Linked DNA regions of Streptomyces venezuelae. The protein of the gene in region 2 binds, or shares a complex with, the protein of the main gene of each other region. Links are inferred from orthologs where the notes say so. Each region holds a gene or a part of one and is shown on either strand. Other genes may lie near its edges. The genes, in order: secG and secY.

What was found.
Region 1: the proteins of secY (region 2) and secG are in contact, whole or in part, in a crystal structure (PDB 5AWW), measured with the Thermus thermophilus proteins. The link is inferred for Streptomyces venezuelae from one-to-one orthologs. Residues at the interface, in WP_096411648.1 of Thermus thermophilus: Leu14, Gln16, Arg17, Phe20, Ile34, Pro35, Pro37, Ile72, Arg108, Arg109, Asn112, Gln113, Arg116, Ile117, Ile120, Pro145, Gly146, Trp147, Phe152, Phe155, Val156, Val159, Thr160, Val162, Ala163, Gly164, Ala166, Leu167, Trp170, Glu173; in WP_223903268.1 of Thermus thermophilus: Tyr5, Ile9, Tyr12, Leu13, Ala16, Leu19, Val20, Val23, Leu24, Gln26, Glu27, Pro28, Gln30, Gly31, Ala32, Asp34, Leu35, Met36, Gly37, Gly38, Ser39, Ala40, Asp41, Leu42, Phe43, Ala45, Arg46, Val48, Tyr53, Thr56.

Annotation. Positions count from the first base shown.
Region 1 is NZ_CP029194.1:6,598,364-6,612,862, forward strand. Bases 1-2,933 are described here. They hold secG (preprotein translocase subunit SecG), read left to right. Parts: upstream 1-1,318; coding sequence 1,319-1,549; downstream 1,550-2,933. Other genes in these bases: DEJ46_RS30135 (phosphoglycerate kinase), read left to right, coding at 1-425; tpiA (triose-phosphate isomerase), read left to right, coding at 433-1,209; DEJ46_RS30150 (RNA polymerase-binding protein RbpA), read left to right, coding at 1,627-1,962; pgi (glucose-6-phosphate isomerase), read left to right, coding at 2,225-2,933. Outside these bases: more of pgi, read left to right, coding at 2,934-3,889; DEJ46_RS30160 (PH domain-containing protein), read left to right, coding at 3,894-4,394; DEJ46_RS30165 (PH domain-containing protein), read left to right, coding at 4,391-5,929; pgl (6-phosphogluconolactonase), read right to left, coding at 5,970-6,776; glucose-6-phosphate dehydrogenase assembly protein OpcA, read right to left, coding at 6,773-7,834; zwf (glucose-6-phosphate dehydrogenase), read right to left, coding at 7,831-9,363; tal (transaldolase), read right to left, coding at 9,369-10,487; tkt (transketolase), read right to left, coding at 10,524-12,611; DEJ46_RS30195 (heme o synthase), read left to right, coding at 12,926-13,873; DEJ46_RS30200 (hypothetical protein), read left to right, coding at 13,992-14,312; DEJ46_RS30205 (amidohydrolase family protein), read left to right, coding at 14,383-14,499. UniProt on the Bacillus subtilis protein: Involved in protein export. Participates in an early event of protein translocation.
Region 2 is NZ_CP029194.1:3,511,210-3,525,648, forward strand. The notes cover bases 801-3,673. They hold secY (preprotein translocase subunit SecY), read right to left. Parts: upstream 2,961-3,673; coding sequence 1,641-2,960; downstream 801-1,640. Other genes in these bases: map (type I methionyl aminopeptidase), read right to left, coding at 801-898; DEJ46_RS15580 (adenylate kinase), read right to left, coding at 994-1,641; DEJ46_RS15590 (hypothetical protein), read left to right, coding at 3,314-3,673. Also shown: more of map, read right to left, coding at 47-800; more of DEJ46_RS15590, read left to right, coding at 3,674-3,775; DEJ46_RS15595 (hypothetical protein), read left to right, coding at 3,777-4,442; DEJ46_RS15600 (LuxR C-terminal-related transcriptional regulator), read left to right, coding at 4,573-5,208; rplO (50S ribosomal protein L15), read right to left, coding at 5,289-5,744; rpmD (50S ribosomal protein L30), read right to left, coding at 5,746-5,928; rpsE (30S ribosomal protein S5), read right to left, coding at 5,928-6,530; rplR (50S ribosomal protein L18), read right to left, coding at 6,576-6,959; rplF (50S ribosomal protein L6), read right to left, coding at 6,963-7,502; rpsH (30S ribosomal protein S8), read right to left, coding at 7,524-7,922; DEJ46_RS15640 (type Z 30S ribosomal protein S14), read right to left, coding at 8,131-8,316; rplE (50S ribosomal protein L5), read right to left, coding at 8,322-8,879; rplX (50S ribosomal protein L24), read right to left, coding at 8,876-9,187; rplN (50S ribosomal protein L14), read right to left, coding at 9,190-9,558; rpsQ (30S ribosomal protein S17), read right to left, coding at 9,656-9,937; rpmC (50S ribosomal protein L29), read right to left, coding at 9,937-10,161; and 8 more genes. UniProt on the Bacillus subtilis protein: The central subunit of the protein translocation channel SecYEG. Consists of two halves formed by TMs 1-5 and 6-10.

The DNA.
Region 1 (14,499 bases), 3.1 Mb from region 2 along the record:
TGGAGTTCGTGCTCCCCGTCGACGTCCTGGTCTCGCCCGAGTTCCCGGACCTCAAGACCAAGGCTCCGGCCAACCCGACCACGGTCGCCGCGAACGCCATCCCGGCGGACGAGGAGGGCCTGGACATCGGTCCGGAGACCCGTAAGCTCTACGCCTCGAAGCTCGCCGACGCCGGCACCGTCTTCTGGAACGGTCCGATGGGCGTCTTCGAGCACCCCGACTACGCCGAGGGCACCAAGGCCGTCGCCCAGGCGCTCGTCGACTCCCCGGCCTTCACGGTCGTCGGCGGTGGCGACTCCGCCGCCGCCGTGCGCACGCTGGGCTTCGACGAGAAGGCATTCGGCCACATTTCGACCGGCGGCGGCGCCTCCCTCGAGTACCTCGAGGGCAAGACGCTGCCCGGCCTCGCCGCACTGGAGGACTGACCCCTAAATGAGCACTCGCACCCCGCTGATGGCGGGCAACTGGAAGATGAACCTCAACCACCTCGAGGCCATCGCCCACGTCCAGAAGCTCGCCTTCGCCCTGACCGACAAGGACTACGACGCCTGTGAGGTCGCGGTCCTCGTCCCCTTCACCGACCTGCGGTCCGTCCAGACCCTGATCGACGGCGACAAGCTCAAGATCAAGTACGGTGCCCAGGACCTGTCGGCGCACGACGCCGGTGCCTACACCGGTGAGATCTCGGGCTCGATGCTGGCCAAGTTCAAGTGCGCCTACGTGGCCGTCGGCCACTCCGAGCGCCGCCAGTACCACGCCGAGAACGACGAGGTCTGCAACGCCAAGGTGAAGGCCGCCTTCAAGCACGGCGTGACCCCGATCCTCTGCGTCGGCGAGGGCCTGGACATCCGCAAGGCGGGCAACCAGGTCGAGTACACCCTGGCCCAGATCGACGGCGGCCTGAAGGACGTCCCGGCCGAGCAGGCCGAGACCATCGTGATCGCCTACGAGCCGGTGTGGGCCATCGGCACCGGCGAGGTCGCCACCCCCGAGGACGCGCAGGAGGTCTGCGGGGCGATCCGCGGCCGTCTCGCGGAGCTGTACACGCAGGAGCTGGCCGAGAAGGTCCGCATCCAGTACGGCGGCTCGGTCAAGGCCGGCAACGTCGCCGCGATCATGGCGCAGCCGGATGTCGACGGCGCTCTGGTGGGCGGCGCGGCGCTGGACGCCGACGAGTTCGTCAAGATCGTGCGCTTCCGCGACCAGTGACCTCACCGGTGAGTATGCGGTAGCGGAGTTACGTCGTACCCTTGCGGGGGTCGGGCAGGTGCCCGGCCCCCGTCCGTATAAGTCCGAGGAAGTTGGTCCAGCCGTGGTTATGGGGTTCTCGATCGCCCTGATCGTCTTCAGCGCGCTGCTGATGCTGCTCGTGCTGATGCACAAGGGGAAGGGCGGCGGCCTCTCCGACATGTTCGGTGGCGGCATGCAGTCGTCCGTCGGTGGCTCCTCGGTCGCCGAGCGCAACCTTGACCGGATCACGGTTGTGGTCGGTCTGCTCTGGTTCGCCTGCATTGTGGTACTTGGCCTTCTGATGAAGTTGGACGGGTAACTCCAATCACTGGACGCGCGTTGGGCCTTACGTAGACTGGGGCATCTTCGAGCACCATCACGCAGGGAGTTACGACCGTGGCAAGTGGCAACGCGATCCGGGGAAGCCGGGTCGGAGCGGGGCCGATGGGCGAGGCCGAGCGGGGCGAATCGGCGCCGCGCGCCCGCATCTCCTTCTGGTGCTCGAACGGGCACGAGACGCAGCCGAGCTTCGCCAGCGACGCGGCGATCCCGGAGACCTGGGACTGCCCACGGTGCGGCTTCCCGGCAGGTCAGGACCGGGACAACCCGCCGGACCCGCCGCGCACCGAGCCGTACAAGACTCATCTCGCCTATGTGCGGGAGCGGCGCAGCGACGCGGACGGCGAGGCGATCCTCGCCGAGGCGCTGGCCAAACTGCGCGGCGAGATCTGAGCGTGGTGTGACGATGTGACGAACGGGCCTTGTCCGCGAACCGAGTTCGCGGACAAGGCCCGTTCCGTCGTCCCCGGGCCGCCGGCATTCTCGCCCGCCGCGTCGCCGAGCGGACCGGACCGGACCTGACGGATACGCGCCGTGGCCCTCGCCGGGGCGTGCGGACCACTTCGTGCTCGCCATAGCGTCGTCGGCCCCTCTGATCAATTAGGTTGGAGGGGCAGCGGGGCAGACATACGAGAAGAAGTGGGCGATGTCCGAGATGAACAACGAAGGCCGCACCAGGCTGAACCGGCTGCCCGAGTGGGCCGCCCTCGGCAAGCACCGTGAGCAGCTGGGCGACACCCACCTGCGCGAGCTCTTCGCCGCGGACCCGGCCCGCGGCACCGACCACACCCTGCGGGTCGGCGACCTCCACCTGGACTACTCCAAGCACCTCGTCACCGACGAGACGCTGACCCTGCTGCGCGAACTCGCCGCCGCCACCGGCGTGGCCGAGCTGCGCGACGCCATGTTCCGCGGCGAGAAGATCAACACCACCGAGGACCGCGCGGTCCTCCACACCGCGCTGCGCGCCCCGCGAGAGGCCGTGATCGAGGTCGACGGGGAGAACGTCGTCCCCGGTGTCCACGCCGTCCTCGACAAGATGGCCGCCTTCTCCGACAAGGTCCGGGCGGGCGAGTGGACCGGCCACACCGGCAAGCCCGTCAAGAACATCGTGAACATCGGCATCGGCGGCTCCGACCTCGGCCCCGCCATGGCCTACGAGGTCCTGCGCTCCTTCACCCAGAGGGACCTGACGCTGCGTTTCGTCTCCAACGTCGACGGCGCCGACCTCCACGAGGCCGTCCGCGACCTCGACCCGGCCGAGACCCTCTTCATCGTCGCCTCGAAGACCTTCACCACCATCGAGACGATCACCAACGCCACCTCCGCCCGCGACTGGCTCCTGGCCGGTCTCGGAGCCGGCCAGGAGGCCGTCGCCAAGCACTTCGTGGCCCTCTCGACCAACGCCGAGAAGGTCGAGCAGTTCGGCATCGACACCACGAACATGTTCGAGTTCTGGGACTGGGTCGGCGGCCGCTACTCCTACGACTCGGCCATCGGCCTCTCCCTGATGATCGCCATCGGCCCCGAGCGCTTCCGCGAGATGCTCGACGGCTTCCACCTCGTCGACGAGCACTTCCGCACCGCCCCGCCCGAGGAGAACGCGCCGCTGCTGCTCGGCCTCCTCGGCGTCTGGTACGGCGCGTTCTTCGACGCCCAGTCCCACGCCGTACTGCCGTACTCCCACTACCTGTCCAAGTTCACCGCCTACCTCCAGCAGCTCGACATGGAGTCCAACGGCAAGTCCGTGGACCGCGAGGGCAACCCGGTCGACTGGCAGACCGGCCCCGTCGTCTGGGGCACCCCCGGCACCAACGGGCAGCACGCCTACTACCAGTTGATCCACCAGGGCACCAAGGTCATCCCGGCCGACTTCATCGGCTTCGCCCGGCCCGTCGCCGACCTGCTTCCCGGCCTCGTCGCCCAGCACGACCTGCTGATGGCCAACTTCTTCGCCCAGACCCAGGCACTCGCCTTCGGCAAGACGCCCGAGGAGGTACGGGCCGAGGGGGTCCCCGAGGAGCTCGTCCCGCACAAGACCTTCCAGGGCAACCACCCGACCACCACGATCCTGGCCGACGCGCTCACCCCGTCCGTCCTCGGCCAGCTGATCGCGCTCTACGAGCACAAGGTCTTCGTCCAGGGCGCCATCTGGAACATCGACTCCTTCGACCAGTGGGGCGTCGAACTCGGCAAGGTCCTCGCCAAGAAGATCGAGCCGGTCCTGACGGGTGCCGACGGGGTCCGGGGCGGCGAGCAGCTCGACAGCTCGACCGCCGGGCTCGTCTCGGCCTACCGCGCGTTGCGCGACCGGGGCTGATCGCATGAGGGGGGAGAACGCGGTGCGGCTGCGGCCGCCCAGGAACGCCGTGGACGAGCGGGCCGTCGCCTGGTGGCGGAGCCAGCTCCTGGTGACCACCGCCGTGCCGGTGGTGGTCCTCGCCGTCCTCGGCGCGCTCATCGGGCCGGCCCGGCTCTGGCTGCTGCTCGCGGCCGGGGCCGTCGCGGCCCTGGGTCTCGGCTGCGCCGCGTTCTTTCCCGCATGGTGGTTCCGGGTTCACCGCTGGGAAGTCACCGACGAGGCCGTCTACGTCCGCACCGGGGCTCTGTGGCAGGAGTGGCGGATCGCCCCGATGTCCCGGATCCAGACGGTCGACACCGTACGTGGCCCGCTGGAGCAGCTCTTCCGGCTCGGCACGGTCACGGTGACCACCGCCTCCTCGAAGGGCGCCCTACGGATCGAGGGCCTCGACCACGAGCTCGCCGCCGAACTCGGCGAACGGCTCACGGCCCTCACCCAGGCCACCCCCGGGGACGCCACATGAACGGGCCCGGACCCGGCGAGGACTGGCGGCGGCTCGACCGGCGCATGCTGCTGGCCACCGCCGCCGTCCTGTGCGGTGTGGCCGGCGGCGCCGGACTGCCCACGACGGTCGGCCTCGCCGGGTCCAGGCCGCTGTGGCAGGCCCTCGCCTGGGTCCTCGCCGGGGCGCTCCTCCTCGTCCTCGGCGGCACCGCCGCCGACTATGTCCGCTGGCGCCGCACCCGCTACCGGATCGGCCCCGAGCGGGTCGAACTCCACACCGGGCTCCTCCTGATAAAGCGCCGCTCCCTGGCCCGCGAGCGCATCCGCAGCGTCGACCTCACCGCCAACCCCCTCCAGCGCCTCCTCGGCCTCGTCAAGGTCCGCATCGGCACCGGCGAGAGCACCGGCGGCAGCGAGTCCACGCTCGAACTCGACCTGGTCACCCGCGCCGAGGGCGAGCTCCTCCGCCAGGAACTCCTCGCCCGCGCCGCCACCGACCCCGCCGGCCGGCCCGACGACGGCGCCCTCGCGACCGTCGACCCGCGCTGGATCCGCTACGCTCCGCTCTCCTTCGTCGCCCCGGCCCTCGGCGGCGCGGCCGCCGGATCCGTCATGCAGGTCAGCGAGTGGTTCGGCGCCCAGGCCGAGGTCATCGACTGGATAGGGGACCGCTTCCGGGACGTCTCCCTCGCCTGGATGCTCGTCGACCTGGTCCTCGTCGCCACCCTCGTCGGAGCCGTCGGAGCCCTCGGGCTCTGGGTCGAGATGTGGTGGAACTACCGCCTGGAGCGCGAGCCCGGCGGCACCCTGCGCGTCCGCCGCGGGCTCCTCACCGCGCGCTCGGTCTCCATCGAGGAGCGTCGGCTGCGCGGGATCGAGGTCGTCGAGCCGCTCGGGGTGCGCCTGGCCGGGGCCGCCCGCGTCGACGCCGTCGCCACCGGCCTCGCGAAGGACGACGGGGACAAGCACACCGACCTCAAGACCCTGCTGCCGGCCGTGCCCCGGGAGCTCGCCGACCGCGTCGCCGCCCGGGTCCTGCGCGAGCCGGAGCCGCCCACCGGGACGCCGCTCGCCGCCCACCCGGGCGCCGCCCGCACCCGCCGGCTGCGCTGGGCCCTGTGGACCGTGGCGGCCCCGGTCGTCCTCCTCGCCGGCCTCGGGCTCCTCCTCACCCCGGTCCTGCTGTACGTGGCGGCGGGCTGCGCCGTCGTCCTCACCCCGCTCGCCGTGCTCCTCGCCCTCGACGCGTACCGCAGTCTCGGACACGGCGTCACCGGCGACTATCTGGTGACCCGTTCGGGCACGGTCCGGCGCACCACGGTCGCCCTTCAGCGCTCCGGCGTCATCGGCTGGACCGTCAAGCAGTCGTACTTCCAGCGCCGCGCGGGCATCCTCACGCTGACCGCCACGACGGCGGCCGGCGACGGCGCGTACGACATCTACGACGCGGGTGAGAGCCAGGGCCTGACCTTCGCCGCCGAGGCCGTACCCGACCTCCTCGCGCCCTTCATCGAGCCCGTACCGACGCCGGAGGCCCGGTCCACCGAGGGGTGAACCGGGCCTCCGGGGCGTGCGGTCGAACAAGCGGGCGGAATCAGGCGGAAGCCGGCGGGTACAGGCTCCGCGGGAGTTCCGAGGCGGCCGCGGCGTCGAGCAGCCACAGCGTGCGCGAGCGGCCGTAGGCGCCCGCCGCGGGGGCCTGCACCTCGCCCGCGCCCGACAGCGCGATGGCCGCGGCCTTCGCCTTGTCCTCGCCGGCCGCGAGCAGCCAGACCTCCTTGGCCGCCCTGATCGCGGGCAGCGTCAGGGAGACCCGGAGCGGCGGCGGCTTGGGAGCGCCGTGCACCCCGACCACCGTCCGCTCGGTCTCGCGGACCGCCGGCAGCTCGGGGAAGAGCGAGGCCACGTGCGTGTCCGGGCCGACGCCCAGCATCAGCACGTCGAAGGTCGGCACCCCGCCGCCCGCGGTGGCAGCCGCTGATCGAAACGGACCGGGACCCGCGGCGGCGGCCAGCTCCTCCGCGTACGCGGCGGCGGCCGCGTCGACATCGGAGCCGTACGGACCGTCCGAGGCCGGCATGGCGTGCACCCGCGCCGGGTCGAGCGGGACCCGGTCGAGCAGCGCCTCGCGGGCCTGGGTGACATTCCGCTCGGGATCGCCCTCGGGCAGGAAGCGCTCGTCGCCCCACCACAGGTCGAGCCGCGACCAGTCGATCGCGTCCCGCGCGGGCGCCGTACCGAGCGCCGCCAGCAGACCGTTGCCGTTGCGTCCGCCGGTCAGCACCACCGAGGCGGAGCCGCGGGCGGCCTGGGCGTCGACGATCTTCGTGATCAGCCGGGCCGCGGCGGCCTGCGCCATCAGCTCCTTGTCACGGTGGACGACCAGCTGGGGGGTGCTCACTTGGCCGCCGCCTTCCTGGCCGGGGCCTTCTTGGAGGCAGGCTTCGCCGGAGCCGGGGCCGACTCCACGACGGCCTCGGCCGTGGACTCGGGACCGGACTCGGGAGCGGGCTCCGGAGCGACGGTCGCCGCCTCCTCGTCGAGCCGTTCGAGACCGAACTTGAGCGCCGTCGCGTAGGTGTCGTCCGGGTCGAGCCGGCGCAGCTCCTCGGCGATCAGCTCGGCCGTCTCGCGGCGCTTGAGCGCCACGCCCCGGTCGGGCTGACCCTGGATGGAGAGCGTCGCGAGCGAGCCGTCCGGCCGGTCCAGCACGATCGGCCCGGAGCTGGTCTCCATCCGTACGGAGGTGAGACCGGGCCCCGTCGACTTCGAGCGCCGCACCGGCACCTTCAGCCGGTCGGCCAGCCACATCGCGAGCAGTTCGACGCTCGGGTTGAACTCCTCGCCCTCGACCTCGGCCGAGGTGACCTCGCACACGACCTGGTCGAGCGCGGCGGCGAGCATCGAGCGCCACGGCGTGATCCGGGTCCACGAGAGGTCCGTGTCGCCCGGGGTGTACGTCTCCGCCCGCGCCGTCAGCTCCTGGATGGGCTGCTCGGCGGCGTACGTGTCGGTCACCCGGCGCTGGGCGAGCGCGCCCAGCGGGTCGTTCGCCGGGTCGGTCGGCGCGTTCACCGGCCACCAGACGACGACGGGCGCGTCCGGGAGGAGCAGCGGCAGCACCACCGACTGGGCGTGGTCGACGACCTCGCCGTACAGCCGGAGGACAACCGTTTCGCCGGTGCTGGCGTCGGCGCCGAGGCGGACCTCGGCGTCGAGCCGCGCCTTGGCACGGTCCCGCGGGGAGCGCGAGACCCGCTTGATGACGACGAGGGTCCGCGAGGGGTGCTCGCGGGACGCCTCGTTGGCCGCCTTCAGCGCGTCGTAGGCGTTCTCCTCGTCGGTGACGATGACGAGGGTGAGCACCATGCCGACGGCCGGCGTGCCGATCGCCCGCCGCCCGAGCACCAGCGCCTTGTTGATCTTGGAGGACGTGGTGTCCGTCAGGTCGGTCTTCATGGCCTGCGCCAGCTCCGTCCGTCTCGTGCGAGCATCTCGTCCGCCTCGACCGGACCCCACGTCCCGGACTGGTACTGCGCGGGCTTGCCGTGCTTGTCCCAGAACTGCTCGATCGGGTCGAGGATCTTCCAGGACAGCTCGACCTCCTCGACGCGCGGGAAGAGGTTCGAGTCGCCGAGCAGGACGTCGAGGATGAGCCGCTCGTACGCCTCGGGGCTGGACTCCGTGAAGGACTCGCCGTACGCGAAGTCCATCGACACGTCCCGGATCTCCATCTGGGTGCCGGGCACCTTGGAGCCGAACCGCATCGTCACGCCCTCGTCCGGCTGGACCCGGATCACGATGGCGTTCCGCCCGAGCTCCTCGGTCGCGGTGTGGTCGAAGGGGGAGTGCGGGGCGCGCTGGAAGACGACCGCGATCTCGGTGACGCGGCGGCCGAGGCGCTTGCCCGTACGGAGGTAGAAGGGGACGCCCGCCCAGCGGCGGTTGTCGATCTCCAGCTTCACGGCCGCGTAGGTGTCGGTCTTCGACTGGGGGTCGATGCCGTCTTCCTGGAGGTAGCCGACGGCCTTCTCGCCGCCCTGCCACCCGGCCGCGTACTGGCCGCGGACCGTGGACTCGCCCAGGTCCTTGGGGATCTTCACCGCGCCGAGGACCTTGGTCTTCTCGGCGGCGAGCGCGTCGGCGTCGAAGGAGGCGGGCTCCTCCATCGCGGTCAGCGCGAGCAGCTGGAGCAGGTGGTTCTGGATGACGTCACGGGCGGCGCCGATGCCGTCGTAGTACCCGGCCCGGCCGCCGATGCCGATGTCCTCGGCCATGGTGATCTGCACGTGGTCGACGTACGACCGGTTCCAGATCGGCTCGAAGAGGGTGTTGGCGAAGCGGAGCGCCAGGATGTTCTGGACGGTCTCCTTGCCGAGGTAGTGGTCGATACGGAAGACCGCATCGGGCGGGAAGACCTCGTGGACGACCTCGTTGAGCTCCTTGGCGGAGACCAGGTCGTGGCCGAAGGGCTTCTCGATGACCGCACGGCGCCAGGAGCCGTTCTTCTGGTCGGCCAGGCCGTGCTTCTTCAGCTGCTGGACCACCAGCGGGAAGAACTTCGGCGGCACGGAGAGGTAGAAGGCGAAGTTGCCGCCGGTGCCCTGCGCCTTGTCCAGCTCCTCGACGGTGGACTTCAGCTTCTCGAAGGCCTCGTCGTCGTCGAAGTCGCCCTGGACGAACCGCATGCCCTGGATCAGCTGCTGCCACACCTCCTCGCGGAACGGGGTGCGCGCGTGCTGCTTGACGGCCTCGTAGACCTCCTGCGCGAAGTCCTCGTCCTGCCACTCGCGGCGGGCGAAGCCGATGAGCGAGAAGCCCGGCGGCAGCAGGCCGCGGTTGGCCAAGTCGTAGACGGCAGGCATCAGCTTCTTACGGGACAAATCGCCCGTGACGCCGAAGATCACCAGACCCGACGGCCCCGCGATACGCGGGAGCCGTCGGTCTGCGGCGTCACGGAGCGGGTTGGCTCCGTGGACTGCGCTCAAAGTGCTTACGCCTCCGAAGGTGCGAGGCGCGAGAGCTCCGCCTCGGTGGACTTGAGAAGGTCGTTCCAGGACGCCTCGAACTTCTCGACGCCCTCGTCCTCCAGGAGCTGCACGACCTCGTCGTAGCTGATGCCCAGCTTCGCGATGGCCGCCAGCTCCTCACGGGACCGGTCGTACGTGCCGCGCACGGTGTCACCGGCGACCTCGCCGTGGTCGGCGGTGGCCTCCAGGGTGGCCTCCGGCATGGTGTTGACCGTGCCGGGGGCGACCAGGTCCACGACGTACAGCGTGTCCTTGTACGCCGGGTCCTTGACGCCGGTCGAGGCCCACAGCGGACGCTGCTTGTTGGCCTGCGCCTTGTCCAGGGCGCTCCATCGGTCGGAGGAGAAGACCTCCTCGTACGCCTCGTAGGCCAGGCGGGCGTTGGCCAGGGCGGCCTTGCCCTTGAGCGCCTTCGCCTCGTCGGTGCCGATGCCGTCCAGGCGCTTGTCGATCTCCGAGTCCACGCGGGACACGAAGAAGGACGCCACGGAGTGGATCTTCGACAGGTCGAGGCCGCGCTCGCGGGCCTTCTCGAGACCCGCCAGGTAGGCGTCCATGACCGCGCGGTAGCGCTCCAGCGAGAAGATCAGCGTCACGTTGACGCTGATGCCGAGGCCGATGACCTCGGTGATCGCCGGCAGACCCGCCTTGGTGGCCGGAATCTTGATCAGGGTGTTGGGGCGGTCCACCAGCCAGGCCAGCTGCTTGGCCTCGGCGATGGTGGCGACCGTCTCGTGGGCAAGACGGGGGTCGACCTCGATGGAGACCCGGCCGTCCTGGCCGTCGGTCGCCTCGAAGACCGGCCGCAGGATGTCGGCGGCGTCGCGGACGTCCGCCGTCGTGATCATGCGGATGGCCTCGTCGACGGTCACCTTGCGGGCGGCGAGGTCGGCGAGCTGCTGGTCGTAGCCGTGCCCCTCGGAGATCGCCTTCTGGAAGATGGACGGGTTCGTCGTCACACCGACCACGTGGCTCTGGTCGATGAGCTCGGCCAGGTTGCCGGACGTGATCCGCTGACGCGAGAGGTCGTCCAGCCAGATCGCGACGCCTTCGTCGGAGAGGCGCTTGAGAGCGTCTGTCATGAGAGTTGCATCTCCATTAAGTCGTACGTATTCGCGTCAGCGCGCGACGGCGTCGAGAGATTCCCGCGCGGCGGCGACGATCGCCTCCGGCGTGAACCCGAACTCGCGGAAGAGGACCTTCGCGTCCGCCGAGGCACCGAAGTGCTCCAGCGAGACGATCCGGCCGGCGTCCCCGACGTACCGGTGCCAGGTGAGACCGATGCCGGCCTCGACGGCGACGCGGGCCTTGACCGACGGCGGCAGGACGGAGTCCTTGTACGCCTGGTCCTGCTCCTCGAACCACTCGACGGAGGGCATCGAGACCACCCGGGTCGGGACGCCGGCGGCCTGGAGCTGCTCGCGGGCCTCGACGGCCAGGTGCACCTCGGAGCCGGTCGCGATCAGCACGAGCTCGGCGGGGCCGCCCTCGGCCTCGAAGAGCACGTAGCCGCCCTTCGCCGCGTCCTCGTTCGGCGCGTAGGTCGGCACACCCTGGCGGGTGAGGGCGAGGCCGTGCGGGGCGCCCTTGCCGAAGACCTTGGTGTGCCGCTTCATGATCTCGCGCCAGGCGATCGACGTCTCGTTGGCGTCGGCCGGACGGACCACGTTCAGACCCGGGATCGCGCGCAGCGAGGCGAGGTGCTCCACCGGCTGGTGGGTCGGGCCGTCCTCGCCCAGACCGATCGAGTCGTGCGTCCAGACGTACGTCACCGGCAGGTGCATCAGGGCCGACAGACGCACGGCGTTGCGCATGTAGTCGGAGAACACCAGGAAGGTGCCGCCGTAGATCCGCGTGTTGCCGTGCAGCGCGATGCCGTTCATCTCGGCGGCCATCGAGTGCTCGCGGATGCCGAAGTGGATCGTGCGGCCGTACTTGTCGGCCTCCGGAAGCGGGTTGCCCTCGGGCAGGAACGACGAGGTCTTGTCGATCGTCGTGTTGTTCGAGCCGGCCAGGTCGGCCGAGCCGCCCCACAGCTCCGGGACGACCGCGCCGAGCGCCTGGAGGACCTTGCCCGAGGCCGCGCGGGTGGCGACACCCTTGCCGGGCTCGAAGACGGGGAGCTTCTCCTCCCAGCCGGCGGGCAGCTCGTTCGCCTGGATGCGGTCGAACTCGGCGGCGCGCTCCGGGTTGGCCGTACGCCACTCGGCGAGCGACTTCTCCCAGGCGGCGCGGTCCTCACGGCCCCGGTCGCCGAGCGAGCGGGTGTGCGCGATGACCTCGTCGGTGACCTCGAAGGTCTGCTCCGGGTCGAAGCCCAGGACGCGCTTGGTGGCCGCGATCTCCTCGTCGCCGAGCGCCGAGCCGTGCGAGGCCTCGGTGTTCTGCGCGTTCGGCGCGGGCCAGGCGATGATCGAGCGCATCGCGATGAACGACGGGCGCTCGGTCTCGGCCTCGGCGGCGCGGATCGCCGCGTACAGCGCGGCCGGGTCCAGGTCGCCGTTGGACTTCGGCTCGACACGCTGGACGTGCCAGCCGTACGCCTCGTACCGCTTCATCGTGTCCTCGGACACGGCGGTCTCGGTGTCGCCCTCGATCGAGATGTGGTTGTCGTCCCACAGCAGGATCAGGTTGCCGAGCTTCTGGTGGCCGGCGAGCGAGGACGCCTCGGCGGAGATGCCCTCCTGGAGGCAGCCGTCACCGGCGATCGCGTAGATCCGGTGGTCGAACGGCGAGGTGCCGGGGGCGGCCTCCGGGTCGAACAGGCCGCGCTCGTAGCGGGCGGCCATCGCCATGCCCACGGCGTTGGCGACACCCTGGCCCAGCGGGCCCGTGGTCGTCTCGACGGCGGCCGTGTGGCCGTACTCCGGGTGACCGGGGGTCTTGGAGCCCCAGGTGCGGAAGGCCTTCAGGTCGTCCAGCTCGAGACCGAAGCCACCCAGGTACAGCTGGGTGTAGAGGGTCAGGGACGAGTGGCCGGCGGAGAGGACGAACCGGTCGCGCCCGACCCACTCGGGGTCGGCCGGGTCGTGCCGCATCACCTTCTGGAAGAGGGTGTACGCGGCGGGCGCCAGGCTCATCGCCGTACCGGGATGGCCGTTGCCGACCTTCTGTACGGCGTCCGCGGCCAGGATGCGGGCGGTGTCGACGGCCCGCTGGTCCAATTCGGTCCACTCGAGGTCTGTGGTGGTCGGCTTAGTGCTCACCCTGGGTCAGGGCTCCTCTCCACATGTTCTGAAGCCGGTGACTGAGGGTGTACCGGCGGTGTCGAGCCTACCCCCGAAGAAGCCCCCTCTTTTCGTGCGTGGGCCCCTCAAATGAGCGGACAGAGCAAGACTGCCGGTGGCCGTGTGAGTTCGCCTCCCGAGCGGTGTCCACGCCTTGGGACACACCCCTCCAACACGACCCCACCCCCGCGAAGATCGGCGTCTGGGCAACGTCTACAGTGGCGTGGTACGCGCAAGCTTCACCCCGTCTTCATGCGGGGAGCTTGCTGGGAATTTCTCTGTCAGGGGTGTGCGTGACGGCCGTCGAGTCCCGACCCGCAGGGGTCGTCTTGACTCCCAGCCCGGGGGGCCATCGGCCGTTCGGGGCCCGCGTCAAGGCATACGTGGCGCTGACCAAGCCGCGGATCATCGAACTGCTGCTCATCACCACTGTTCCGGTGATGTTCCTCGCCGAACAGGGCGTGCCGAACCTGTGGCTGGTACTCGCCACCTGCTTCGGCGGCTACCTGTCCGCGGGCGGCGCCAACGCGCTGAACATGTACATCGACCGCGACATCGACGCCCTGATGGACCGGACCTCGCAGCGTCCGCTCGTCACCGGCGTGCTCACGCCGCGTGAGGGCCTCGTCTTCGGCCTCAGCCTCGCGGTGATCTCCACGCTCTGGTTCGGCCTGCTGGTCAACTGGCTCTCCGCGGCGCTCTCGCTCGGCGCGCTCCTCTTCTACGTGGTCATCTACACGATGATCCTCAAGCGGCGGACCGCGCAGAACATCGTCTGGGGCGGCATCGCCGGCTGCCTGCCGGTCCTCATCGGCTGGTCGGCCGTGACCAACTCGATGTCGTGGGCCGCGATCATCCTCTTCCTCGTCATCTTCTTCTGGACGCCGCCGCACTACTGGCCGCTGTCGATGAAGGTGAAGGACGACTACGCCCGCGCCGGCGTGCCGATGCTCCCGGTCCTCGCCTCCAACAAGGTCGTGGCCAAGCAGATCGTCGCCTACAGCTGGGTGATGGTCGCCGTCTCGCTGCTCCTCACCCCGCTCGGCTACACCGGCTGGTTCTACACGGCCGTCGCGCTGCTCACCGGCGGCTGGTGGCTGTGGGAGGCGCACGGGCTGCTCAACCGCGCGAAGTCGGGAGCGACCGGCGCGAAGCTCAAGGAGATGCGCCTCTTCCACTGGTCCATCACCTATGTCTCGCTGCTCTTCGTGGCGGTCGCGGTGGATCCCTTCCTCCGCTAGGCCCCTCCGGCGGCGGATTCCGCTCAGATGATTTGCTCGGCCGGCGGCCGGGTCACGTGGGATAGGCCACGTGACCCGGCCGTCGCCAGTAGATCTACCCCTCGGTAGCATCCTTTTCATGGCAGAAACGAAGCAGGAAGAGCGCAAGGCGGCCCGGCTCGCCAAGGAGATCAAGGCCTTCTCCAAGGAGCACGGCGGCACCGAGGGGCACCTCGCGCACATCGGTCAGGCCGGCACCCGGATCGTCCTCGTCGGCACCGACGGCGGCTGGGGCGACCTCGTCGCGCCGAGCTACGAGATCGCGAAGCAGGCCGCCGAGAAGGCCGGTCTGACGCTCCACGAGGAGTTCGACGGCGAGTTCGCCGCGAAGGTCGTCACCGGCCCGTACGAGTGGAGCCGGATGGCCGGTATCCAGATCGGCGGCCCCTCCAACAGCTGAGGCAACAACCTCGCGCGGGGCTCACCCGTTAGGACGTGTGGAGACACGTCCACACAGGGAGCCCCCCGAGATGATCGACACGCCGAGCCTGGTGGACCAGTACTGCCAGGGAGTGCTCCGTACGGAGCTCGGCCTGGGCACCTTCGAGACCCGCCTCGGCGCGCACCTCGGCGACCGGCGCGGCGCT
Region 2 (14,439 bases):
TCGGCCCGCTGCGCCGGACTCCGTCCGCCGATGGGCGGAGGTCCGACTACGCCAGCGGGTCCGGCGCCGCCGTCACACCCAGCTCCGCCAGCTTCGCCTTGCCGCCGTCGACCGCCGTCAGGACCAGCGGGCCCTCCTCGGTGAGGGCGATCGAGTGCTCCCAGTGCGAGGACCAGGTGCCGTCCGTCGTGACGACCGTCCAGTCGTCCTTGAGGACCTCGGTGTGCGGGGTGCCCAGGGAGACCATCGGCTCGATCGCCAGGCAGAGGCCGGGGACCAGCTTCGGGCCCTTGCCGCGCTTGCGGGAGACGTAGTTCAGCAGGTGCGGGTCCATGTGCATCTCGGTGCCGATGCCGTGGCCGCCGTAGTCCTCGACGATCCCGTACCGCCCGAGGCTGTGCTCGCCGACCGAGGGGCGGGGCTGGCGCTTGATGTACGTCTCGATGGCCTTCGAGATGTCGACGAGCCGGTTGCCCAGCTTCATCGCCGCGATACCGGCCCACATCGACTCCTCCGTCACCCGGGAGAGCTCGACGAGCTCGGGCGCGTGCCCGGTGCCCACGAACGCCGTGTAGGCCGCGTCACCGTGCCAGCCGTCCACGATCGCGCCCGCGTCGATGGAGATGATGTCGCCGTCCTTCAGGACGGTCTTGTCGTCGGGGATGCCGTGGACGACGACCTCGTTCACCGAGGTGCAGATCGTCGCGGGGAAGCCGCCGTACCCGAGGAAGTTCGACTTCGCGCCGTGCTCGGCGATGACCTTCCGCGAGACCTCGTCGAGGTCCCGGGTCGTGGCGCCCGGCACGGCCGCCTCACGGGTCGCCGCGTGGATGGCGGCGACGACCAGCCCCGCCTCGCGCATCTTCGCGATCTGCTCGGGGGTCTTGATCTGCACCATCGTGGCCGCGGCCTTTCTTCGAGTACGGGGAACAGAACAACGATACGGCCGCGGCGCCCCCGAGGGGCACCGCGGCCGTATCGAACGAACCGGGGTTACTTCTTGAGCGCGGCCATCGCCTTCGCGGTGACCTCGTCCACCTTGCCGAGCGCCGAGATCGTCTCGACCAGGTTCTGCGCCCGGTAGTAGTCGATGATCGGCTCGGTCTCCGTGTGGTAGACCTCCAGGCGCCGGCGGACGGTCTCCTCGGAGTCGTCGTCGCGCTGGTAGAGCTCACCACCACAGGCGTCGCAGACGCCCGCGGTCTCCGGTGCGTTGTACGTCACGTGGAACACGTGAGAGGAGTCGTTGCGGCAGATGCGGCGACCCGCGATCCGCTTCACGACCTCGTCCTCGGGGACCTCCAGGTCCAGGACCGCGTCCAGCTGGACGTGCCCCGCCTTGAGGATCTCGTCGAGAGCCTCGGCCTGGGCCACGTTGCGCGGGAATCCGTCGAGCAGGAAGCCGTTGACGGCGTCCGGCTGCTCCATGCGGTCCTTGGCCATCCCGATCGTCACGGAGTCCGGCACGAGCTGGCCGGCCTTCATGTACGACTGCGCCTCCACACCCAGCTCCGTGCCCTGCGAGATGTTGGCACGGAACAGGTCACCCGTGGAGATGTGCGGGATACCCAGGTTCTTGGCAAGGTACGCGGCCTGCGTACCCTTGCCGGCCCCGGGCGGTCCGACGAGGACGATTCGCATCAGCGGAGGAACCCTTCGTAATTGCGCTGCTGGAGCTGGCTCTCGATCTGCTTCACGGTCTCCAGCCCCACACCCACGATGATGAGGATGCTCGTCCCACCGAAGGGGAAGTTGGCATTGGCGCCACCGAAGCCTGCCAACGCCATCGTCGGCACAAGAGCGATCAGACCCAAGTACAGCGAGCCCGGCCAAGTGATCCGGTTGAGCACGTAGCTCAGATACTCGGCAGTAGGTCGACCAGCCCGGATACCCGGGATGAAGCCACCATACTTCTTCATGTTGTCGGCAACTTCCTCGGGGTTGAACGAGATCGCCACGTAGAAGAAGGCGAAGAACACGATCAGGAGGAAGTACGTAGCGATGTAGTAGGGGTGGTCACCCTTGACGAAGTGGGCTTCGATCCAGGTCTTCCACCCCGCGGTGGAGTTCGAGAACTGCGCGATCAAGGCCGGGATGTAGAGCAGCGACGACGCGAAGATGACAGGAATCACACCTGCCTGGTTCACCTTCAACGGGATGTAAGTGGACGTACCGCCGTAGGAGCGCCGGCCGATCATGCGCTTCGCGTACTGCACCGGGATGCGCCGCTGGGCCTGCTCGACGAAGACCACGAGGGCCACCATCGCGAAGCCGACGAGGATCACCGTGCCGAACTCGATCCAGCCGCCGGCCAACTCGCCCTCGACCTTGATCTTCCACAGGGCGGCCGGGAAGCCGGCGGCGATCGAGATGAACATCAGGATCGACATGCCGTTGCCGATGCCGCGGTCGGTGATGATCTCACCGAGCCACATGACGACGGCGGTACCCGCGGTCATCGTGATGACCATCGTGGCGATCGTGAAGATCGACTGGTCGGGCACGACCTGGTCGGCGACGGCACAGCCACTGAAGAGCGCGCCGCTCTTGGCCGTGGCCACGAGACCCGTGCCCTGGAGGACGGCGAGGGCGATCGTCAGGTACCGCGTGTACTGCGTGATCTTGGCGGTGCCGGACTGACCCTCCTTCTTGAGGGCCTCCAGACGCGGGATCACGACGGTCAGCAGCTGCAGGATGATGCTCGCCGTGATGTACGGCATGATGCCGAGCGCGAAGATGGTGATCTGCAGCAGCGCCCCGCCACTGAACATGTTGACCAGGCCGAACAGGCTGTTGTTGCCCTCGCTGGCCTGCTTGACACACTGCTGAACAGCCTCGTATTTGACGCCGGGCACCGGGATGTGCGCGCCGAGGCGGTACAGCACGATGATGGCGAGCGTGAAGAGCAGTTTCTTGCGCAGGTCGGGCGTCTTGAACGCCCGGGCGAACGCGGTGAGCACGGTGCCTCCTGCGACCCCCGCGCTATGCGTCAAGGGTGACGGTCTTGAGGTTCGACGATTGGGTATCGGTCATCGAGCCCGTGCGGGCATACCGCACGGAGTCTAGACAGTGCACGCCACCTTACCGGCGACCATGCCCCCCTAGGAACGACCAACCGGGGATGCCCCTTTTGGGAGGTATCCCGGCGGGAGCCGCCCTCCCCGTGCCGGGCGGTCGACTTTGGTCTGCCCCCCGCTCCGACCAAGAGCCGTCCTGACACCGCGCCCCGCCCCCAGAAGACTGATCCAGCCGTTCCGGACCGACCTGCCGGACCGGCCCGATACCCGTCGATCCCACTTCTGGGGGAACACCTGTGAAGACCTCACTCACCGTCGCGACCGCCGTGGGCGCCGCTCTCCTGATGGGCGCCGGCACCGCCGCCGCCCGGCCCGCCGCGCCCAGCCCCGCTCCCGCGGTCGCCACGACGGTGGCCGCCGCACCGCAGGCCGCGGCCGCCGGCTGCTACCTGGCGGTGTACACACCGTGGAAGGAGAACGTCTCACCCACAGGCGTGAGCGACCACGCCCGCGGCAAGTACAGGACCGTGAACAACTGCAGCGGCTGGTACAACACCGCGCTGCTCCAGTACCACCGCTGGGACGGCTGGAACCGCATCGCCGGCACGGAGTGGGTCGGCAACCGCGGCATGAGCTACCTCCAGTGGAAGTGCCAGGGCAAGGGCACGTTCACGTACCGCACGAAGGGCTCCGTCCGCGGTGGCAGCCCGGCCCGGGTCGGCTGGGCCACCAGCTCGGAACGCCGGTTCACCTGCTGACGTGAAGCACGTACGGATGGCCCTCGCGGGCTGTGCCGCGGTGGCGGCCACGATCGTGGCCGCCACCGTCGGCGCCCCCGACGCGGGAGGGAACGCAGCTGACGACGGCCGGGCCGGTGCGGAGGCCGGGGCGGCCGTCACCCGGATCGAGTTCACGGAGGCGGCCCCGATGGACGCCGACCAGTCCGTGACGACGCACCGCAGGGTGGAGATGTATGCCGAGCACCGGGGCGACGCGGTGAGCAGACTCCGCTTCGTGATCACTTTCGAAGGGCGGCTGACCGAGGAGCGCCTCTGGAGTGCCGACCGCCCCGAGTCCATCACCTTGCGGAACCGGGAGTCGTGTACGACCGGGGACGAGGCCACCCCCGCACCGAAGCCGGACAGCCTGGACGTGATCCTGACGGGGTACTTCGGACCGCGCGAGGTGCCCCGCGAGGCGAAGAAGATCGCCGGCGGCGCGAGCCGGTGGGAGACGCCGACGGGCATGATGCTCATGACCTACACCGACCTCGGCGGCACGTATCCCCACCGCATCGTCGAGATCAAGGGACCGGACGGCTCGATCGGCTCCACGATCAGCGGTACCCGGACGAGTGAGCACCCCACCTTCCCCGACTGGAAGCCGGGCTGGCAGAACTGTCGCCCTTCCACCGGGGCGCGCTGAACCGGAACATCAGGTACTGCTCAAAGTCGCTGTGCATGTGCAATCGGCGTGGCTACAGTCGTGATCACCCAGGGGGGCGACGGCGGGGGAACGCAGCGCCGCCCCCTGCCGCGATCGCGAAGTGGGGGAAATGAGCACGCAACGCCATGCACATGCCCATGTCCTTGTCGCCGATGACAGCCCGACCCGCACGCTCGGCCTCATCCAGATCGTCCAGCGATTCTCGTACGTGAAGACGATCAGCACCTGTACCTTCGACGGCCTGGCCGAGGCGGTCGACCGCGCCGCCCCGGATCTCGTCCTGCTCAGCACGGCCGACTCGCCTGAGGACGACCTGACCACCGTCCTCGGGCCCAGGGCAGGGGATCACGTGGTCCGTTTCATCTCCGTCGGCCATCCGGCGCGGACCCGGATCACCCCGTCCAGCGTCTCGGCGGGTCTCCACGGGTTCCTGCCCGACACGGCGACGCCCGAGGACTTCAACCGCGCGTTGTCCGCGGCGCTCGCGGGCTTCACGTACTTCCCCCGCGACATGACGGAGGAACTGACCGAATTCCGCATGCGGTTCCCGCAGCTGACTCCCCGGGAGCAACAGGTGCTGGATCTGCTCTCCGACGGGATGAGCAATCACCGCATCGCGAGTTCCCTGGGGATCAAGGAGGCCACGGTGAAGATGTACGTGACGCACGTGCTGGCCAAGCTGGAGGTCGAGAGCCGGCTCCAGGCCTGCCTCAAGGCCCGCGGCCTCACCTCGGCCGCGGCCTGATCCTCCGCCGCACACGAAGAAGCCCGGCCGGCTCCCCCGAGAGGGAACCGGCCGGGCTTCTTCAGTACTGTCTACCGGACTCAGACGAGCTCGGTGACGGTGCCACCAGCGGCGGCGATCTTCTCCTTGGCGGAGCCGGAGACGGCGTCAACCGAAACCTGCAGCGCCACGGTGATCTCGCCGGTGCCGAGCACCTTGACGAGGCTGTTCTTGCGAACCGCGCCCTTGGCGACCAGGTCGGCCACCGTGACCTCTCCACCCTCGGGGTAGAGAGCGCCGAGCTTGTCCAGGTTCACGACCTGGAACTCGGTGCGGAACGGGTTCTTGAAGCCCTTGAGCTTCGGCAGACGCATGTGGAGGGGCATCTGCCCACCCTCGAAGCGCTGCGGAACCTGGTAACGGGCCTTCGTACCCTTGGTACCACGACCGGCCGTCTTACCCTTCGACGCCTCACCACGACCAACACGGGTCTTGGCAGTCTTGGCGCCGGGGGCGGGACGGAGGTTGTGGGCCTTCAGCGGGCTGTTCTCCGCCATTTTACTCAACCTCCTCGACCGTCACGAGGTGGCGGACGGTGTGCACCATGCCGCGGAACTCGGGGCGGTCCTCCTTGACAACCACGTCGTTGACCTTCTTGAGGCCAAGCGAGCGCAGGGTGTCGCGGTGGTTCTGCTTGCTGCCGATGTACGACTTCGTCTGCGTGACCTTGAGGCGAGCCATTACGCACCCGCCCCAGCACGCGCACGGAGCAGAGCCGCGGGAGCGACGTCCTCGAGGGGCAGACCACGGCGAGCCGCGATCTCCTCGGGACGCTGCAGGCCCTTGAGGGCCTCCACGGTCGCGTGCACGATGTTGATCGCGTTGTCGGAGCCGAGCGACTTCGACAGGATGTCGTGAACGCCGGCGCACTCGAGCACCGCGCGCACCGGGCCACCGGCGATAACACCGGTACCGGGGGAAGCAGGCTTCAGCAGGACAACGCCGGCCGCCTTCTCGCCCTGGATCGGGTGCGGGATGGTGCCCTGGATGCGGGGAACCTTGAAGAAGTTCTTCTTGGCTTCCTCGACGCCCTTGGCGATGGCCGCGGGAACTTCCTTGGCCTTGCCGTAACCGACACCTACGGTGCCGTCACCGTCACCCACCACGACGAGCGCGGTGAAGCTGAAGCGACGACCACCCTTGACAACCTTGGCGACGCGGTTGATCGCGACAACGCGCTCAACGTACGCGGTCTTCTCGGCGGCAGCGCCACCGTCGCGGCCCTTCCGGTCCCGCCGCTCGCCGCCACCGGCACCGCTTCCGCGGCGCTGGGGTCCAGCCATTGGATTACCTCTCTCTGTTACGTCCGTTAGTCCCGGAACCGGGGCTTAGAACTTCAGCCCGGCTTCGCGGGCGGCGTCAGCCAGAGCGGCAATGCGCCCGGCGTACCTGTTGCCACCACGGTCGAACACGACAGCCTCGACACCGGCGGCCTTGGCGCGCTCGGCGACCAGGGAACCGACCTGCTTGGCCTGCGCGGACTTGTCACCCTCGCCGCCGCGGATCGACGCGTCCAGGGTCGACGCAGACGCAAGGGTGTGGCCCTTGAGGTCGTCGATGACCTGAGCGGTGATACCGCGGTTGGAACGCGTCACGACGAGGCGCGGACGCTCCGCCGTACCCGACACGTTCTTGCGGATGCGGATGTGGCGGCGCTTCTTGGCGGCACCCTTGTAGGCGTCACCCTTGGCGATCTTCACACCGTATGCCATGGCTTACTTACCAGCCTTTCCGACCTTGCGGCGGATGACCTCACCCGCATACTTCACGCCCTTGGCCTTGTAGGGGTCGGGCTTGCGAAGCTTGCGGATGTTGGCGGCGACCTCGCCGACCTTCTGCTTGTCGATGCCCTCGACCGAGAACTTGGTCGGCGACTCGACCTTGAACGAGATGCCCTCGGGCGCCTCGACCAGGATCGGGTGGCTGTAGCCGAGCTGGAACTCCAGGTTGGAGCCCTTCGCGGCGACGCGGTAACCGACACCGCTGATCTCGAGCGCCTTCACGTAACCCTGGGTCACACCGGTGATCATGTTGGCCACCAGCGTGCGGGACAGGCCGTGGAGGGCCTTGTTCTGACGCTCGTCGTTCGGACGGTTGACGTTGAGCACGCCATCCTCGCCCTTAACGATCTCGATCGGAGCGGCGACGGTGTGGCTCAGGGTGCCCTTGGAACCCTTCACCGTGACCGTGCGGCCATCGATGGTGACGTCCACGCCGGCGGGAACCGGGATAGGCAGCTTGCCAATACGCGACATGAGCTTTCCTTCCTTTCCCGACTACCAGACGTAGGCGAGGACTTCCCCACCTACGCCCTTCTTGCCTGCCTGCTGGCCGGTCAGGAGACCGTGGGACGTGGAGATGATCGCCACGCCCAGGCCGCCGAGGACCTTCGGCAGGTTGGTGGACTTCGCGTAAACCCGGAGACCGGGCTTCGAGATCCGCTTGATGCCCGCGATGGAGCGCTCACGGTTCGGACCGAACTTGAGCTCGAGGACGAGGTTCTTGCCGACCTCGGCGTCCTCGACCTTCCAGCCCGTGATGAAGCCCTCCTGCTGGAGGATTTCCGCGATGTGAGACTTGATCTTGCTGTGCGGCATCGTCACGGAGTCGTGGTATGCCGAGTTCGCGTTACGCAGACGAGTCAGCATGTCCGCGATCGGATCAGTCATGGTCATGAATTGGCCTTCGGCCTCTCTCGCCGGGGTTTCCTGTATGCGCCATCCCTCTCCCCACACAGGGGCGGGACGGGTGCGGCGCGGGGACCTACGGCGTAGTAAGTCGTACGGGCGGCGGACGCCCAACCCCACAAGCCTAAGCCATGAGGGGGCAGGCGTCCGCCAACCCAGTGCTTACCGAGAGACTCCGGTCATCCCAACTAGGGGATTACCAGGAGCTCTTGGTCACGCCCGGCAGCTCGCCACGGTGAGCCATCTCACGGAGGCACACGCGGCACAGGCCGAACTTGCGGTACACGGAGTGGGGACGACCACAGCGCTGGCAGCGCGTGTAGCCGCGCACGCCGAACTTGGGCTTGCGGGCAGCCTTCGCGATGAGAGCCTTCTTCGCCATCTCGCTTACGCCTCCTTGAACGGGAAGCCGAGGTGACGGAGAAGGGCACGGCCCTCAGCGTCGTTGGTCGCCGTGGTCACCACGGTGATGTCCATACCCCGGACACGGTCGATCTTGTCCTGGTCGATCTCGTGGAACATGACCTGCTCCGTGAGACCGAAGGTGTAGTTGCCACGCCCGTCGAACTGCTTGGGGGACAGACCACGGAAGTCGCGGATGCGCGGAAGCGCGAGCGACAGGGTGCGGTCCAGGAACTCCCACATGCGGTCGCCACGGAGGGTGACGTGCGCACCGATCGGCTGGCCCTCACGCAGCTTGAACTGCGCGATGGACTTGCGAGCCTTGGTGACGGCCGGCTTCTGACCGGTGATCGTGGTCAGGTCGCGGATCGCACCGTCGATCAGCTTCGAGTCACGGGCGGCGTCGCCGACACCCATGTTGACCACGATCTTCACGAGGCCGGGAACCTGCATGACGTTCTCGTACGAGAACTCCTCACGCAGCTTGCCCGCGATCTCCTCGCGGTACTTCGTCTTGAGACGCGGAGTGGTGGTAGCCATCAGATGTCCTCACCCGTCCGCTTGGCAACGCGGATCTTGTTGCCCTCGTCGTCGAAGCGGTAACCGACACGCGTGACGACCTTCTTGCCGTCCTTCTCCACGACCAGCTGGACGTTGGAGACGTGGACCGGAGCCTCGGTCGTGACGATGCCACCGGCCTGCGACGGGCCGGCCTTGGTGTGCTTCTTGACCCGGTTGACACCCTCGACGAGGACGCGGTTCTCGCGGGGGAAGGCCGTGATGACCTTGCCCTGCTTGCCCTTGTCCTTACCGGTGATGACCTGGACCAGGTCGCCCTTCTTGATCTTCATGCTTACAGCACCTCCGGCGCGAGCGAGATGATCTTCATGAACTTCTTCTCGCGCAGCTCACGGCCGACCGGGCCGAAGATACGGGTGCCACGAGGGTCGCCGTCGTTCTTGAGAATGACAGCGGCGTTCTCGTCAAAGCGGATGTACGAGCCGTCCTGGCGGCGGCGCTCCTTGACGGTGCGAACGATGACCGCCTTGACGACGTCACCCTTCTTCACGTTGCCACCGGGGATCGCGTCCTTGACGGTGGCGACGATGACGTCACCGATGCCCGCGTAGCGGCGACCCGAGCCACCGAGAACACGGATGCAAAGGATCTCCTTGGCACCAGTGTTGTCGGCGACACGCAGTCGCGACTCCTGCTGGATCACGTCTATCTCCTGATTGTCTGCCGGTTCCCGGCCGGGGCTTCTAGGAAGCCCCGGCCGAGCCTGGCGGAACGAACTCGAAGGGTTACCCCTTCAAGAATTACTTGGCCTTCTCGAGGATCTCGACGACGCGCCAGTGCTTCGTCGACGACAGCTTCCGGGTCTCCATCAGGAGGACGCGGTCGCCGATGCCGGCAGCGTTCTGCTCGTCGTGAGCCTTGAGCTTGTTCGTACGGCGGATGACCTTGCCGTACAGCGCGTGCTTGACGCGGTCCTCGACAGCGACGACGACGGTCTTGTCCATCTTGTCGCTGACGACCAGGCCCTCGCGGACCTTGCGAGCGTTGCGCTCGGTCTTCTCAGTCACGTTGCTCTCGCTCATCAGGCGTTCTCCACCGTCTCGATGCCCAGCTCACGCTCACGCATCAGGGTGTAGATCCGGGCGATGTCCTTACGGACGGACTTGAGCCGGCCGTGGTTCTCGAGCTGGCCCGTCGCCGCCTGGAAGCGGAGGTTGAACAGCTCTTCCTTGGCCTCGCGGAGCTTGTTGAGAAGCTCCTCGTTGCCCAGCTCGCGCAGCTCGGACGCCTTGGTACCGGCCGACATCACAGCTCACCTGCTTCGCGCTTAACGATCTTGCACTTCATCGGCAGCTTGTGGGCCGCACGGGTCAGGGCCTCGCGCGCGATCTTCTCGTTCGGGTAGGACAGTTCGAACATCACCCGACCCGGCTTGACGTTCGCGATCCACCACTCCGGAGAACCCTTACCGGAACCCATGCGGGTCTCGGCGGGCTTCTTCGTCAGGGGACGGTCCGGGTAGATGTTGATCCAGACCTTGCCGCCACGCTTGATGTGGCGGGTCATCGCGATACGAGCAGCCTCGATCTGGCGGTTCGTCACGTACGCCGGCGTGAGGGCCTGAATGCCGTACTCGCCGAACGCAACCTGCGTACCACCCTTGCTCATACCCGAGCGCTTGGGGTGGTGCTGCTTGCGGTGCTTGACCCTACGGGGGATCAGCATTTCGGTCAGGCCTCCGTTCCGGTGCTCTCAGCCGGAGCAGCGGCGGCAGCCTCGGCCTTGGGGGCCTCGGCGGCCGGAGCCGACTGCTGCGGCTTGCGGCCGCGGCCGCCACGCTCGCCACCACGGCCACCACGGCCGGCCGGGCGGTCGCCAGCGCCGGCACCACGGGCCGGGCGGTTACCCGCACGGGCCGCAGCGTTCTCGGCGCGGACCTCGGCGATGTTCTTGACGTCGCCCTTGTAGATCCAGACCTTGACGCCAATGCGACCGAAGGTCGTCTTGGCCTCGAAGAAGCCGTAGTCCACGTTCGCGCGGAGCGTGTGCAGCGGCACACGACCCTCGCGGTAGAACTCCGAGCGGGACATCTCGGCGCCGCCGAGACGACCGCCACACTGGATCTTGATGCCCTTGGCGCCGGCCTTCATCGTGCCCTGCATGCTCTTACGCATGGCGCGACGGAAGGAGACGCGGGAGGAGAGCTGCTCGGCAACGGCCTGAGCAACCAGCTGAGCGTCCATCTCGGGGTTCTTGACCTCGAGGATGTTCAGCTGGACCTGCTTGCCCGTGAGCTTCTCGAGGTCACCGCGGATGCGGTCGGCCTCGGCGCCACGGCGGCCGATGACGATGCCGGGACGCGCGGTGTGGATGTCCACCCGCACGCGGTCACGGGTGCGCTCGATCTCAACCTTCGAGATGCCGGCGCGCTCCATGCCGGACGTCATCATCCGACGGATGGCGACGTCTTCCTTGACGTAGTCCTTGTACAGCTTGTCGGCGTACCAGCGGGACTTGAAGTCCGTGGTGATGCCGAGCCGGAACCCATGCGGGTTAACCTTCTGGCCCATTACCGGGTTCCTTCCTTGCTGCTGACGACCACGGTGATGTGGCTGGTCCGCTTACGGATCCGGAATGCACGGCCCTGAGCACGCGGACGGAACCGCTTCAGGGTCGGGCCCTCATCGACGTACGCCTCGCTGATGACCAGCGAAGAGGCGTCAGTGTGGTCGTAGTTGTGTGCAGCGTTGGCAATGGCGCTGTCCAGCACCTTGCCAACCGGCACGCTCGCGGCCTGCGGGGCGAAACGCAGGACCGCCTGAGCCTCCGTGGCGTCCATGCCACGGATAAGGTCCACCACTCGGCGGGCCTTCATGGGCGTGACGCGGATGTACCGCGCCTGGGCCCTGGCTTCCATGGTTGTCCTTCCAGTGTCTGTCATGGTCATTCCACCCCGCTACTAGCGGCGCTTCGACTTCCGGTCGTCCTTCACGTGACCCCGGAAGGTGCGCGTCGGCGAGAACTCGCCGAGCTTGTGGCCGACCATCGACTCGGTGACAAACACCGGAATGTGGGTCTTGCCGTTGTGCACCGCGATCGTGTGGCCGAGCATGGCCGGGATGATCATCGAGCGACGGGACCAGGTCTTGATGACGTTCTTGGTACCGGCTTCGTTCTGGGCGTCCACCTTCTTGACGAGGTGGCCGTCGACGAAGGGTCCCTTCTTGAGACTGCGCGGCATCTAAACCCGCTCCTAGCGCTTCTTGTTCGTCTTGCGGCGGCGGACGATGTACTTGCTCGAAGCCTTCTTCGGCGAGCGAGTACGACCCTCCTTCTGACCCCACGGGGAGACCGGGTGGCGACCACCGGAGGTCTTGCCCTCACCACCACCGTGCGGGTGGTCGACCGGGTTCATCGCCACACCGCGAACGGTCGGGCGAACGCCCAGCCAGCGCTTACGGCCGGCCTTGCCCCAGTTGATGTTCGACTGCTCGGCGTTGCCGACCTCGCCGATGGTGGCGCGGCAGCGGGCGTCGACGAGACGGATCTCACCGGACGGCATACGAAGGTGGGCCATCGTGCCCTCCTTCGCCAGCAGCTGCACGGAGGCGCCAGCGGAGCGCGCGAACTTGGCGCCGCCACCGGGACGGAGCTCGATCGCGTGGATCGTGGTACCGACCGGGATGTTGCGGAGAGCCAGGTTGTTGCCGGGCTTGATGTCCGCGCCGGGGCCGTTCTCGACGCGGTCACCCTGCGTCAGACCCTTGGGGGCGATGATGTAGCGCTTCTCGCCGTCCACGTAGTGGAGCAGCGCGATGCGCGCGGTGCGGTTGGGGTCGTACTCGATGTGAGCGACCTTCGCCGGCACGCCGTCCTTGTCGTGACGACGGAAGTCGATCACCCGGTAGGCGCGCTTGTGGCCGCCACCCTGGTGTCGAACCGTGATCCGACCGGTGTTGTTACGGCCGCCCTTGCTGTGCAGGGGGCGGACCAGCGACTTCTCCGGCGTGGACCGCGTGATCTCGACGAAGTCGGCTACGGAAGAGCCACGACGGCCCGGCGTAGTCGGCTTGTACTTGCGGATTCCCATTTCTCAGTCCTCGTCCGATTCCGGACGATCCAGACCGCCCTTAGGCGGTCGGACCGCCGAAGATGTCGATACGGTTGCCCTCGGCAAGGGTCACGATGGCGCGCTTGGTGTCCTTGCGCTTACCGAAACCGGCCTTGGTGCGCTTGCGCTTGCCCTGGCGGTTGATCGTGTTGACCCCGGTGACCTTGACCGAGAAGACCGCCTCGACGGCCTGCTTGATCTGGGTCTTGTTGGAGCCAGGCGCGACGATGAACGTGTACTTGTTCTCGTCCAGCAGGGCGTAGCTCTTCTCCGAGACAACCGGCTTGACGAGAATGTCGCGCGGGTCCGAGAAGGTCTTGCTGGTGACGACGGCGTCAGTCATCAGGCGTCGCTCCCTTCGGTCTCAGCGGTCTGGGGGCCAGACACGAAGGACTCGAGGGCGGCCTGGGTGAAGACCACGTCGTCGGAGACGATCACGTCGTACGTGTTGAGCTGGCCCGGCTCCAGGATGTGCACCTGGGGCAGGTTACGAGCGGACAGCCACGCGGCCTCGTCGGAGCGCTCGGCGACCAGGAGCAGGTTCTTGCGCTCCGAGATCTTGCCGAACAGCGTCTTGGCGGCCTTGGTGGAGATGCCACCCTCGACCACGCCGGTGACGACGTGGATGCGGGAGTGGGTGGCCCGGTCCGAGAGGGCACCGCGGAGGGCGGCGACCTTCATCTTCTTCGGGGTCCGCTGCGAGTAGTCACGCGGCACGGGACCGTGCACGACGCCACCACCGGCGAACTGCGGGGCGCGGGTCGAACCCTGACGGGCGCGGCCGGTGCCCTTCTGGCGGTAAGGCTTCTTGCCACCACCGCGGACTTCGCCACGGCTCTTGGTCTTGTGCGTGCCCTGACGGGCCGCGGCCAGCTGCGCGACGACGACCTGGTGGATCAGCGGAACGCTGACCTTGGCGCCGAAGATCTCCGCGGGGAGCTCGACGGTCCCGGCCTTGTCGCCTGCCGGCGAAAGGATGTCAATGGTGCTCATCGGTTCCTCAAACCCCCTTGGCCGCGGTGCGGACCAGGACGAGGCCACCGTTGGGGCCGGGGACGGCGCCCTTGATGAGCAGCAGACCCTTCTCGGCGTCAACGGCGTGGACGGTCAGGTTCTGGGTGGTCACACGCTCGTTGCCCATGCGACCGGCCATCTTCATGCCCTTGAAGACACGACCCGGAGTGGCGCAGCCACCGATGGAGCCGGGCTTGCGGTGCACGCGGTGGGCACCGTGCGACGCCTTGCCACCACGGAAGTTGTGGCGCTTCATGACACCGGCGAAGCCCTTGCCCTTGCTCTTGCCGGTGACGTCGACCTTGACGCCGGCCTCGAAGAGCTCGGCGGTGATCTCCTGGCCGAGCGTGTACTCGGAGGCGTCAGCGGTGCGGAGCTCCACCAGGTGGCGGCGCGGGGTGACGTCAGCCTTGGCGAAGTGACCCTTGAGGGGCTTGTTCACCTTGCGAGGGTCGATCT